Regions from separate parts of the Shewanella sp. SM73 genome, predicted to be linked through region 2. Evidence: predicted binding sites of a transcription regulator. Region 2 holds the regulator's gene; each other region holds the start of a gene.
The links. Region 2 encodes LexA, which represses DNA repair genes until DNA is damaged. Its sites were predicted from a motif close to TACTGTATNNNNATACAGTA; they were not measured.

Region 1 (4,535 bases), on a different contig from region 2:
GATACGCTGCTCACGATCGAGCGATTTCATTGTGGTCTCAGTACTGCCTGCCTTATTAAATTTATCGACAAACATGTGTTGATGACCATTGCCCGCAACTTGCGGCAAGTGAGTCACGCACAGTACTTGGGTCGATTCCCCTAAGCTGCGTAACATGCGGCCCACTACTGCTGCGGTGGGGCCGGAAATCCCGACATCCACCTCATCGAAAATTAATGTCGGTGTGGCAACTTTCTTCGCGGTAATCACTTGGATCCCTAGCCCTATCCGTGAGAGCTCACCGCCAGACGCGACTTTCGAAATCGGTTGCAAAGGTTGGCCAGGGTTAGTGGTTACCATAAATTCGATATTGTCACTGCCATTGGCTGACATTTGCTCGGGGTGGAAATTGACTTCGATCGTAAATTTACCCTTAGGCATATTCAGTTCGTGGATTGACTGAGTCACCAGTTTGTCGAGTTCTTTAGCATAGCGGGCTCGGCTTTGGCTGAGCTTTTGCGCATTGCTAAGATAAGCGGCTCTACTTGCCTCGACTTGAAGCTGAATTTCTTCAAGTTTACTTTCATCACTGTCTAAGGTGCTTAGCTCAGCCTTTAATGCTAAATGATGCTCGGCCAGTTTATTCGGGCTAACATGATGCTTACGCGCCAGTTGCATGGCTTTTGATAGCCGTTCTTCTAAATAGGCAAAATGGGTCGGATCGAGTTCAAGCTTACTCAAATAGTGCTGCAATTCGCCGGCACTTTCTTGCACTTGGATTAAGGCATCATTGAGCATAGTGTTGATATTGCTTAATGCAGGATCGTAGCTTTGCAGATCTTCGGCGAGGGAAACGACTCGATTGAGCAGCGACTCTATATTGTTCTCTTCGCCCTCTGTGAGTATATCTAAGCTCGCCTGACAGGTATCAATCAACTCAGTGCCATTGGCCAGACGTTTGTGCTCTTGCTCAATCTCATCGAACTCATCAACTTTAAGATCAAACTCATCGAGTTCTTCTACTTGATATTGTACTAATTGCTTACGGGCAATACGTTCATGCTGGGAGGCTTCGAGTTGCTTTAGATCGGCCTCAATTTGCTTGCAGCGTTGAAAGCTAGCGGCAACCGTATCGATAAGCAATCTGTGGTTGGCATAACTGTCGAGCAGGGTGAGTTGATGTTCACTTTTTAACATTGCATGGTGGGCATGTTGGCCGTGAATACCAATAAGCAACTGACCCAGTAATTTTAGCTGCGTCAGCGGCACTGGATTACCATTGATGTAGGCGCGTGAACGGCCATCGCTACCAATAGTCCGACGTAGAATGCACTCATCATCGAGTTCAAGATCGTTATCTTCTAACCAACGTTTTGCCAGTGGAATATCATCCAAGGAAAAGCGGGCGCTGACCTCGGTTTTATTGGCTCCGGGACGAACACTGCTGGCATCGGCGCGATTGCCTAGGCATAGGCCTAGCGCATCGATGGCAATCGATTTACCCGCACCGGTTTCACCTGTGATGCTGGTCATACCGGGGCGAAAATCCAGTTCTAAAAAACGGACGATAGCGAAGTTATTAATGCTGAGTTGGCAAAGCATAGTGAATTCCTGTCGAAAAACATACCAAACCACTGTATTGATAAACAGTATATACTGATTTTATATACAGTAAAGTGGCTTGGGTAAATAATCGGCATTATTGGTAGTAAATATTTTTAATTAACTGATTATGCATAGGTTCTTACTAAGCTTTCTAAGATAGGTAAACTGAAGAAAGTGACTAAGGTGCCAAATAGAATGCCTTGAGCACTGGTTGAAGCCTGAGTGTTATAACGCTGGGCGAGTAAGTACACGCTAGCCGCGGTGGGCAGTGCGCTCAAGATCACGCCCATGATCAGGTAGTCACCACTTACGCCAAAACGGTTAAGCATAAAGTAGACGAGTGCCGGTTGGATAGCCAGCTTGAAGAGGTTGATAAGGCTCAGTTCGATAAAATTCTTGGGGCTAAATACGCTGCTATCTTTCTGGTAGCGCATCGCTTTGGCGAGTACCATGCCGATAGCAAATAGGGCGCAGGGGCTTGAGGTATTGCCTATTTGCTGGATCATTAGCGCCAGCCCTGACGGCAGTTTTATCTCTAGCGCCGAAATGCCGACGCCAATTAAGCTACCAATAACGATAGGGTTTTTACCGACCGCCATCGCCATTATGACTAAGGCGTGGTGTTGTCTTTGGGTGTTAGTGGCCAGTTCCATCGAGACTAAGGCGACGGCAAACATCAGCACGGATAATAAGCTGGCAATCGCGGCGGCGACTAACGCACTTTGCTGCTGCGGAAAGAGGATGATGAGCAGTGGAATACCAATAAATGCCGTATTACCAAAGGTGGCATTGAGGGCTCGAATAGCGGCAACCGCATGCTGTTTAGGGTTAGCGATCAGCGATAGCCCAAGGCAGACAAGATAAGTGATTACCATAGCTGTGCTGTAGCCCGCAATAAATCCCCATTGCAAAATCTCGTCAATCGGCTGCTGGGCGAGGGCGATAAGCATGATTGCAGGGAACGCAATATAGTAGACATATTGGTTTAGCACTTGATCCGTATCGACGGGCAAGAGTTTTAGTTTTTGCACAAGTGTGCCGAGCAACATGATCCCGAAGACGGCAAACAGAGGGGTTAAAATGGTCATTTCCCTCACTCATCCTTACGATTAAATTTGAATAAACTCGCCCACCGTCGTCATTTTACTGTCGCTATGATTCTTGGTGGCCAGAGTTACAGCACTTGCTTCTTTTTATGTCACTTTAGAGCCAGATTTAGCGCCAGCGCAGTAAAACTCGCCACAAAATAACATACCATTTCAATCTAAGGCTATTGCGCTATGGTCGTATAAGTGAATAATTCAATGTTTAAAACACAATCACTTAGTGAATTTAGCGTTTTAACGTCAATACCCAATATGTGAAATTAGGATATGCAATGAGTGATGATTTAGGCGCTGAACTACAACTTGTCTATCTTTTTGTGCATTTAGTCAATGCGGGCAGTTTTTCGCAGGCGGCGAAGGAGCTCGATATGCCCATCGCCACTGTGAGCCGCAAGTTAGCGAAGTTGGAAGAGAAGCTCGATAAACAGCTCTTTATGCGCAGCACCCGTAAGTTGCGACTGACAGAGGAAGGGCTGGCGCTCTTTCAACGCTACCAGAGTGTGGTTGCTCAATTTGATGAACTAAGTGGTTTAGGCAGTGATAAACCCGAGGGGACCTTGCGCATCGCCGCGCCGATTTCGATTATTTCCATTGTGTTTATTCAGGCATTGAATGAGTTTGGCCGTTTGTATCCTGATATCCGTTTGCACATTTCCCAGAGTAATGAGTTAGTCGATTTGATTGACAAAGGCATAGATGTGGCGATTGTTGGCGGGGCTCAGCCTGATTCTTCTTGGGTGTCGAGTACCTTAGGCGAGCTCGACTATTGCCTGTTTGCCACGCCAGAATATTTGGCTCAGGCACCTAAACTTGAGCATCCCGATGATCTTGAAGCCCATCAACTGATAAAAGTCTGGCCGCTGTTTAATTGGCATTTAAAGCATCCAAGCGGCGAGTCTTTTTATTTTAATGGCCCGACTAAGCTCACCCTCACGGATTTACACGGAGCGATTCAGGCGACCTTAGGCCATGGCGGGATCTTGTATGGTCCTGAACTATTTGTAAAACAGCAGATTAAAGAGGGAAAACTTAAAGTATTACTGCCGGAATGGATTGGCGAACAGAGGCGAATTTCGATTTTATATCATCAGCGCAGCCAGCAGCCGCTAAAGGTAAGAGTCTTTATTGAGTTTATGCAGTCAAAGGCGCCAGAGTTATTCTCTATGCGTTGATTTAACGAGGGGAACTGATTTTTAGCGTCTTTTAGGTTTTACGGTGTTTTTGCTCATAGTATTTTGCGTTTGTTTTGCGTCTTGCAGGCTGGAGCGTGTCGCGGGCAGTATGCCGAGTTCTAAGAAGTATCCCACTAAACGCCGCAGTTCGAATAAAGAACCGATACGCTGTTGATCTTTGATGGTCAGTTTCCAACTGTCGGTTCGTCCTTCGCTATTGGTTAAGACAAATCCTTGATAAACAATCTTTTTCATTGGAATAACTCAATATTGGCTGATGGAACTTGCTAGCCTTGGTCTTACTCGTTTTGTGGCTTGCATGAAAGTGATTGCAGTCGAGACTAGAGGCTTATTGTTTAGAAACATTGTTTAGAAATAAGGGTGCTTGAGTAACCCCAAGCACCCCCATCAATTAAGCGACGCTGATACCGATATTTGATACGCCAGCTTCGATAATGTCTTTGCGTAAACCTTTGACCAGTTCTGCGGTGATCTTCGGATTTTCTTCAATAATTTCCAGCAGAGAATTTTGTAATTCTTTCTCTTCTTCCATGACTTCATGGGCGAAAACGAAATCATCTAACGCTTCATCCACCAAATCGACATCGCTGATCGCTTCGATGTAGTTAGCCACTGTGCTGGATGATAATTTGCTGATATTGACTATATCTTC
Region 2 (4,535 bases):
CTAAAGTATCTGTCTCAACCACTAAACCTTGCCCAATCAGGAAATCCAGCACTTGCTCAACATAGGCTGGTAAGTCTTTAATTCCCATGAAGAGTTCGGCTTTCAGCAGTGGATAAAAATCGGCAACGATTGAAACCACTTGCTGGCGCAGGATCTGTTCATTGTGGGTTAAACAACTCGCAATTAATGACGGTACGATAAATAAGTGAATGATATTGTTACGATAGTAAGTCATAGACACAGCCTGACTCGCTTCGATAGACACTATTTCCCCTAAAGGATCGGCACTAACAACAAACTTGTTCAGCTCTAAACCTTGCTGCACTAAATGCTTACCATCACCTTCGGCAACAGATGTATAAGAAGTGTAAGGCACTTTTTTGAGTAGGGTCAGATACAAATCAAGCTGACGCTCCAGCAGACTACGTTCTAAGGCGTTTTGATCTGTCGCCAGTAAGACTAAGCTAGTCAAAGTCACCGAACTCGCGGCTGCGGCATCATTGATACGCGTCATCACCCGATTAGCCAGCACGTTTACCGCTGGAGTTAACCAACTTGGTTTCTGCTCGGGATCATCGGCCAACTCAGCACGCCAGTTTGGCGCACGCTCATTTAAGAAATTTTGTAAGGTAATAGGCTCGCCAAAATTCACGTAACCTTGGCCAAAATTACCTAATTTGCGAATGGCACCGAACACCTGCCACACAGATTCTTTTTTCTTTTTCTTACCGCTTAACTCTTTATGGTAAGTCGCCACTTCCATCACATGGTCATAGCCTAAATACACAGGCACAAGTGTGACAGGACGTTCAATACCGCGCAGTACGCTGTTCATCGTCATGGCGATCATGCCAGTTTTCGGCGCCAACAGACGGCCAGTACGTGAACGGCCACCTTCGGAGAAGTATTCCACCGAATAACCTTTAGCAAACAGCTGATCTAAATACTCACGAAATACTGCGGTATACAGCTTGTTGCCATTAAAACTACGGCGGATAAAGAAGGCACCACCGCGACGGAACATAGGTCCCGCGGGCCAGAAGTTGAGGTTGATGCCAGCAGCAATGTGCGGCGGAACCATGCCTTGATAATACAAAATATACGATAACAGCAGGTAATCCATGTGGCTGCGATGGCAAGGCACATAAACAATCTCGTGGCCATCGTGATGCAGCTGGCGAACTTGCTCGGCGCCTTTAATGTTGATCCCGCTATAAAGCTTGTTCCACAACCAAGTTAAGAAACGCTCGGCAATACGCACTAAACTATCTGAGTAATCGGCTGCTATTTCATCGAGGTACTCAATAGCCGTCTCGCGCGCTTGGGTCTCAGAAATCTTTTTACTGGCGGCTTCTTCTTGAATCGCTTTGCGCAGCGACTCAGATTTGAGTAACGAATGAAACAGTGCTTGGCGGTTTGGCAGCACAGGCCCTGTCATTACCTTACGTTGACGACGGAAATGCACGCGCGCAACCCGTGCTAACTTATGGGCAATCCCCATGTCGGTGCCATGTTCGTCAGCCATGTAACGCAGGGATACGGCATTCGAAAACTGCACGAAGTTATGTCGACCTAAGAACAGAATCATCAAGCACTTGCGCAGCCAAGTCGGGTTTTCCCGCTCAAATACGGCCGCCTTCATAGTGTCGTCTTCTTTCCCTGGCGTGCGACCCCAATACAAGCTCACGGGTACCAGTTGAATATCTAATTCAGGACGTTCCTTATGCACGGCTAACAAACGCATAAAACATTCGAGGAAAGGCTCATTACCAGCACGCTCGCCAAACAGTGGCTTACGTCCTTGAAGACAGACAACCCGAGGCGCAGTCACACCATTAGCCACTAGAGGCTCATAAGGGCTTGGTAAACCTAACTTAGCCGTTATTTCGCTCAAAGCAGCTATGTCACTGAGGGATTCTGTTTTCATCACATAAACAAGGGGTCTGGAAGCATCCAGATTCAGATCGGCAAAGGGATCCTGAGGCACCACAATAGTGTGCACTAAGTGTTTTTGGATCCAACGTAATGATTTCAACCAAAGAGAGTCGTGTTTAGGCATTATTCTTATGCAATTAAGTGCGTTTACTAGCCCGATAGAATACCAGACTATGGGTAATATTCGCTAATTCTCTCCAACATAGCTAAAAAGTGGTTAATACTTGCGCTGCAAATAATACTGTATATACTAACAGTAACTGTATAGAAAAACAGGAAACACCATGAGACCTTTGACGCCACGCCAAGCTGAAATATTAGAGCTAATTAAACGAAATATTGCCGATACTGGCATGCCACCCACTCGGGCAGAAATCGCAACCCGTTTAGGTTTTAAGAGCGCCAATGCGGCTGAAGAACACCTTAAAGCGTTGGCGAAAAAGGGCTGCATTGAGATCATGCCTGGCACATCTCGGGGCATTCGTCTGCCTGCGGAAATCGAAGATTTGACTGAAACAGGTTTACCGCTCATCGGCCAAGTGGCCGCGGGTGAACCTATCCTCGCCCAAGAACATGTTGAACAGTACTACCAAGTCGACCCAAGCATGTTCCATCCCGCCGCCGATTTTTTACTGCGAGTAAAAGGCGACAGCATGAAGAATATCGGCATTCTCGAAGGTGATTTGCTGGCAGTTCATAAAGTAGAACAAGCTAGAAATGGTCAGGTGGTTGTCGCTAGAGTCGATGACGATGTCACTGTTAAACGTTTCGAAAAAAAAGGTAATGTGGTCTATCTACATGCCGAAAATGAAGATTACTCCCCGATTAAAGTGGATTTAGGCTTCCAAAGTTTAACAATTGAAGGACTCGCCGTCGGTGTGATCCGTAATGGAGATTGGCTATGAATAAACTACTTGGCAATGCCCCCCGCCATCCGGGCTTGTGGCTCGATGAAGTCCGTGATGCCGACTATGACTGGCACCATGCGCCTATCGCCTGCATGCCAACTAAGACTCAAGGTCGCCAAGAATTAATTCATCTGAGTGCACAACTCGCTCAGTTAAGCCAACAGGGCCGTTGGTTAGTGCTCATCAACCCACCAAGTATTGGCTACAAGCAAACGCTCGCTAACGCGGGTGTGCGTATGGATAGAGTTTTGCTGGTACATGCTAAAGATGAAGTCGAAACCCTGTGGGCGATGGAAAAAGCCCTGACAAGTGGTACGTCCAGTGCAGTCATTACTTGGACTCAATCATTAGATGCGCGGGATAATCGACGCCTACAAATCGTGGCTAAAAGTGCCAGAGCTATGGGCATAGTGCTTGAAGACGTAAACAGTCACTTACATGCCGACGTACGCATTGAGCAAGGCAATCTCTTCGGTCAGCAATCTTTTTTTAGCGCTGTACACTAAATATTCATTTAATTTTTTACCTTGAAAGCCGCCTCACCTATGAATGTGAGGCTTTTTTTTGGCAATTTTTCAGATAATTAGATAAATAAGTGATCTTGATCAATATTTAAACAGCAAGTATGGTTGGTTAAGTCGGTGATGATATATCACCTTCCGTGGTCAATGAATCGAGTATTTATCGAACTCGAAGCGCCACTAAAAATAGAGAACAGATTTATTTCAGCAGTATGTGCCAGCGTGGCTAATTACCAGCAGTAACAATACTTGATTAAAAGTAACAGCCGCCAACGCACGTTGAAGTCAAAAAAGCTTTTTTGGGAACTGAAGAGTTTGCATAGAGTTGAGACTTACTGTGTTGCTCTTCTTTGTAGTTGCTATTCGCAATTGGCAGAGGAGAAGTCTTGTGAAGCAATTGTTGTATTGTTTACTCGTGGTGCTTTTCGCACCACCGTTGACCGCCGCAGACATGCGGTTCAACATGACCCCTGGCGTGACCGAGATCAGTGGCAAGGTTTATCACTTGCACATGACCATCTTGTATATCTGCTGCGCAATAGGCCTAGTGGTCTTTGGCGTCATGATTTACGCCATGATCAACCACAGAAAATCCAAAGGCGCTGTCGCGTCCCACTTTCACGAAAGCACTAAAGTTGAAATCGCTTGGACGATTCTGCCATTTATCATTTTGATCTTAATGGCGATTCCAGCGACAAAAACTTTAATCGCAATGGAAGATCCCAGCAACGCCGATCTCACCGTAAAAGTCACGGGGTCCCAATGGAAATGGCATTACAGCTATTTCGATCAAGATATTGATTTTTATAGCATACTGACAACACCCAGAGCACAAATTGAAGGCACCGAAACCAAGGGTGAAAACTATCTATTGGAAGTCGATAAACCGCTCGTTCTACCGATAAACCGCAAAATCCGCTTTCTGATGACTTCAGAGGATGTCATCCATTCCTGGTGGGTACCCGCCTTTGCCATTAAGAAAGATGCCAACCCTGGATTTATCAATGAGGCTTGGACTCGCATCGACAAACCCGGCATTTACCGCGGTCAATGCGCCGAACTTTGCGGAAAAGACCATGGTTTTATGCCTATCGTAGTACAAGCGTTACCTGAAGCCGAGTTTGAGGCTTGGGTAACAGAGCAGAAACAAGCCGCAGGTGCTGCGGCTGAA
Region 3 (4,535 bases), on a different contig from region 2:
GGCCCGTGAAGCAGGTGCTAAGAAAGTGTACTTTGCCTCTGCCGCACCGGAAATTCGTTTCCCGAACGTGTACGGTATTGACATGCCAACGTCGAATGAGCTTATTGCCCACGGTCGTGATGCCGATGAAATCGCCAAGTTAATTGGTGCTGATGGCATTATTTTCCAAGACTTACCCGATTTAATTGAAGCGGTAAGAATGGAAAATCCTGCGATTAAACGTTTCGAAACGTCTGTATTTGATGGTCACTACATCACGAACGACGTTGACCAAGCGTATTTAGATCACTTGACGCAACTGCGTAATGACGATGCCAAAGCCGATCGAAATAAAGATATCGGCACTAACTTAGAGCTGCATAACGTCTGTCACCCATAAGGATTGTGGGTCATTCAGTATCGTAAAGTTTGTGTCCTTTTTGTTCTAAACGATACAAAAAAGCCAGTGAGAAATCACTGGCTTTTTAATGGCTTATATTTGCTTAACGGAGCATAGTGGTAACGTCTACGTATTTATACGTTGCGCTGTTTCAGTCATTACATTTTCTTCAGCGTGTTTGCGTTCAACCCAGTAATCCGCATTTTTAATCCCCAGTTTTACCGGGTCAAAAAGTGGCTCTATGCCGAGTGCTTGTTGTGATTCATAATCTTTAAGGCAAGTGAATGCGGTTTTCCTTAATAGAATAATGGCAATAATATTGAGCCATGCCATAAGTCCGACACCAATGTCACCCATTCCCCAAGCCATATCAGCCGTTTTAACTGTGCCGTATACGGTTGAGCCAATGATCACGACTTTGAGAACGACCATGAACCAAGGATGATTTACTTTACGGTTAATATAGGCAATGTTGGTCTCAGCAATGTAGTAATAAGCCACTATGGTAGTAAAGGCGAAGAAGAACAGTGCGATAGCCACAAAGATATTGCCAAATCCTGGCATCATACTTTCCATTGCCGTTTGTACATAGCCTGGTCCTGCAGCGACTCCGGCAATGCCTGTATAGAGCGCCGCACCGTCTGGGCCCTGAACATTATACAGTCCTGTAATGAGCAGCATGAAACCTGTTGCAGAGCAAACGAATAAGGTGTCGATATACACAGAAAAAGCTTGAACTAACCCTTGTTTGGCTGGATGGCTTACCGCCGCTGCAGATGAGGCATGTGGCGCTGTACCTTGACCCGCTTCGTTGGAGTAAATACCCCGCTTTACCCCCCACATGATGGCTAAGCCTAAAATGGCACCAAAACCCGCATCAAAGCCAAAGGCACTTTTGATAATTAACCATAAAATACCCGGTAGCTGGCCAATATTTAGCGCTATGATGACACAAGCCACTATGATGTAACCCAGTGCCATAAAGGGGACGACGGCACTGGCAAAGTGAGCGATACGTTTTACACCGCCAAAAATGATAAAACCAAGAAGCATCGCTAGTATGGCTGCCGTCACATTAGGATCTATGTTGAAAGCGGTTTTTAAACTTGAACCAATCGAGTTAGCTTGTACGCCCGGCAGCAGGATCCCGCAGGCAAATATGGTCGCTATTGCAAATACCCATGCATACCATTTCATGCCTAAGCCTTTTTCAATATAAAAAGCAGGCCCACCACGATACTCGCCATTGATTTTTTCTTTATAGACTTGACCTAAGGTCGATTCAACGAAGGCGGAGCTGGCACCGAGAAAGGCAACCATCCACATCCAAAATAAAGCGCCAGGACCACCAAAGGTGATTGCTGTGGCAACCCCTGCAATGTTACCTGTACCGACTCGACCCGCTAATGTCATCGCGAGTGCTTGAAAAGACGACACTCCCGCATCAGTACTCTTACCATCAAACATCAGGCGGATCATTTCTGGCAGATGGCGCAGCTGTAAAAATCGAGTGCGAAGGGAGAAATAGAGCCCGACACCTAGGCAAAGAAAAATAAGTGCAGGGCTCCAAATTACACTATTGATCGCGTTGACAATCTCATTCATAGACTCCGATTCCTTTATTGTGTTGTTTTAGCAGAGTTTTTAGTTTTACGGTTATTCAACAGATGTTGAGTTAGGACATTCACTTTTGATTAAGACATTTTTTGTAAATATCCAAGATACTCAACATAACTATTTTTTAGGGAGCTTCATAGTTAAAGTGTTAAATATTTGAAACCAATGTGTTTTGAAATTGAGTTTTAGCATGGGTAAATAGAGCGGAGGGGCGAGTTAACTCGAAATACGGTAGTGATTTATTATGAATGTCAGTTATCCCATTACCCAAAGTAGCATCCACACGCCGAATAAACTGCTTAAGCTATGGCGCGTGATTTGATGGCTGAGTAATAGAGATAAACTCACAGCAATAGGAATGACGAGAATGAATCCCCATGCTAACGGCATATCGATGATTTTCATTTGTCCCAGCCAGGTACTGGTGAGCATGCTTATTGCGAGTAACATTAAGCTATGGAATATCAATAACTGATTGAATCTTAATATTAATGCTGGAGTTATTGCCATAGCCTGTCGCGCATTTATTGCAAACTGTCTCATAGTCACTCCTTAGTTATTTAGTGTATCTTATGTATTATTGAGAATCATTCGCAATTGAATTTACACTTAAGCTTTTACATTTAAGCTCGGTTTACTACAGAAATTTGCACTCAACTGGCGTTTGGGCTAAATTATACTGTAATTATATCCAGTGCTTGGTGTTTGTATGATTCTCTATATCGCAGAAAAACCTAGCCTAGGGCGGGCCATTGCCGATGTATTGCCTAAACCCCATAAAAAATGCGATGGATTTATCGAAGCCGCCAATGGCGATTGTGTGTCTTGGTGTGTCGGTCACTTGCTCGAGCAAGCAGAACCTGATGCCTATAATCCTGAATTTAAGTCTTGGAAATTCGAGCATTTGCCAATAGTGCCAGACAAGTGGCAACTAAAACCTAAGGCTGCGACCCGCAGCCAACTCACAGTGCTAAAACGATTAGTCAAACAAGCCAACACCTTGGTTAATGCGGGCGATCCCGACCGTGAAGGGCAGTTACTCGTGGATGAAGTGATTGCCTATCTTGGCGTGACGGGGGACAAGCTACATCAAACTCAGCGTTTACTGATCAGTGACTTAAACCCACAAGCTGTAAAACGAGCTCTAACGCAGCTACGCAGTAATCGCGAGTTTATTCCTTTATCCACATCAGCCTTAGCCCGCAGTCGTGCCGATTGGCTCTATGGCATGAATATGACGCGTGCGTACACCATCCAAGGTAAAAAGGTCGGTTATCAAGGCGTGTTATCCGTCGGCCGAGTACAAACGCCATTGCTTGGGCTAGTGGTGCGCCGTGATGAAGAGATTGCCCACTTTCAATCTAAGCCTTTTTATGAAGTACTAGCGCATTTGGCGACCGAGAAGCAAGAAACTTTCAGCGCCAAGTGGCAACCTAGCGAAGCTTGTCAGCCTTATATGGATGAAGAAGGACGAGTGTTAGTGAGAGGGTTAGCGCAAAATGTGGTGAGTCGCATCAGTGATAAACCCGCCTTAGTCACTCAATTAGTGGCTAAGGACAAGAAACAGAATCCACCATTGCCCTACAGCTTATCCGCGTTACAGATTGATGCGGCTAAACGGTTTGGTATGAGTGCTAAGGATGTGCTCGATACCTGCCAAAGTTTGTATGAACGCCATAAACTCATTACTTACCCACGCTCCGACAGTCGTTATTTACCCGTTGAGCAACATAACCTTGCGCCTTCGGTTCTTAAGGCGATAAGTGACGGCGCTGCTGAGTTATTGCAAGGTGCTGATGCACCCGATCCCCGTCTTAAATCTAAAGCATGGGATGATAAAAAAGTGGACGCCCATCACGCAATCGTCCCCACAGCGAAGACGGCTAACTTATCTAGCTTGAGTCAGCGTGAGAGGCAGTTATATCTTCATGTTGCTCGCCAGTACTTAGCCCAGTTTTATCCGGCTTATTGTTACAGTGAAACCACAGTGCAAGTGACAATCGAGGGGGGCTTATTTAATACCAAGGCGCGTCAGGATAAATCCCTCGGCTGGAAGCAACTCTTTGCCCGCCAAGAGCCTAATGGCAGTAAGGCGAGTGGCAACAAGTCGACGGAAGAAAGCGCAGGTAAGGACGATGAGGAGAATGACGAGTTTATCGGCCAATTACCGCCTTTGAAATTGGGACAGGCTTTGCATTGTACTCGAGGCGAATTGTTGGAGAAAAATACTCAACCACCAAAGGCCTTTACCGATGCCACTTTACTCGGTGCTATGACGGGTATTAGCCGTTATGTGACCGATCCTGAGATCCGTAAAATTCTTAAAGAAACCGATGGATTAGGTACAGAGGCTACCCGTGCAGGTATTATCGAATTGCTGTTCAAACGCGGTTTTTTACAACGCCTAGGTAAATCTATTGTCTCGACAGACGTGGGGAAAGGATTGATTAACAGCTTGCCCGCGAGTGCGACTACGCCGGATATGACAGCGCTTTGGGAAGCGAGCCTGAACGGCATTTGCCATAAAGAAACCTCTTAT

Region 1: the regulator LexA is predicted to act here: its motif matches at 1,612-1,631, upstream of recN (DNA repair protein RecN).
Region 3: the regulator LexA is predicted to act here: its motif matches at 2,674-2,693, upstream of L5M51_RS16845 (DNA topoisomerase III).

Annotation. Positions count from the first base shown of each region.
Region 1 is NZ_JAKKRY010000006.1:7,425-11,959, reverse strand. Features, by position in the region: gene recN (DNA repair protein RecN) at 1-1,581, opposite strand, end outside; gene L5M51_RS10345 (AEC family transporter) at 1,710-2,672, opposite strand; gene lldR (LysR family transcriptional regulator LldR) at 2,963-3,862, shown strand; gene L5M51_RS10335 (DUF3319 domain-containing protein) at 3,884-4,117, opposite strand; gene L5M51_RS10330 (YjaG family protein) at 4,275-4,535, opposite strand, start outside.
Region 2 is NZ_JAKKRY010000010.1:69,020-73,554, reverse strand. Features, by position in the region: gene plsB (glycerol-3-phosphate 1-O-acyltransferase PlsB) at 1-2,059, opposite strand, end outside; gene lexA (transcriptional repressor LexA) at 2,220-2,840, shown strand; gene L5M51_RS14525 (cell division inhibitor SulA) at 2,837-3,349, shown strand; gene coxB (cytochrome c oxidase subunit II) at 3,753-4,535, shown strand, end outside.
Region 3 is NZ_JAKKRY010000013.1:82,988-87,522, forward strand. Features, by position in the region: gene purF (amidophosphoribosyltransferase) at 1-379, shown strand, start outside; gene L5M51_RS16835 (alanine/glycine:cation symporter family protein) at 506-1,984, opposite strand; gene L5M51_RS16840 (hypothetical protein) at 2,252-2,539, opposite strand; gene L5M51_RS16845 (DNA topoisomerase III) at 2,706-4,535, shown strand, end outside.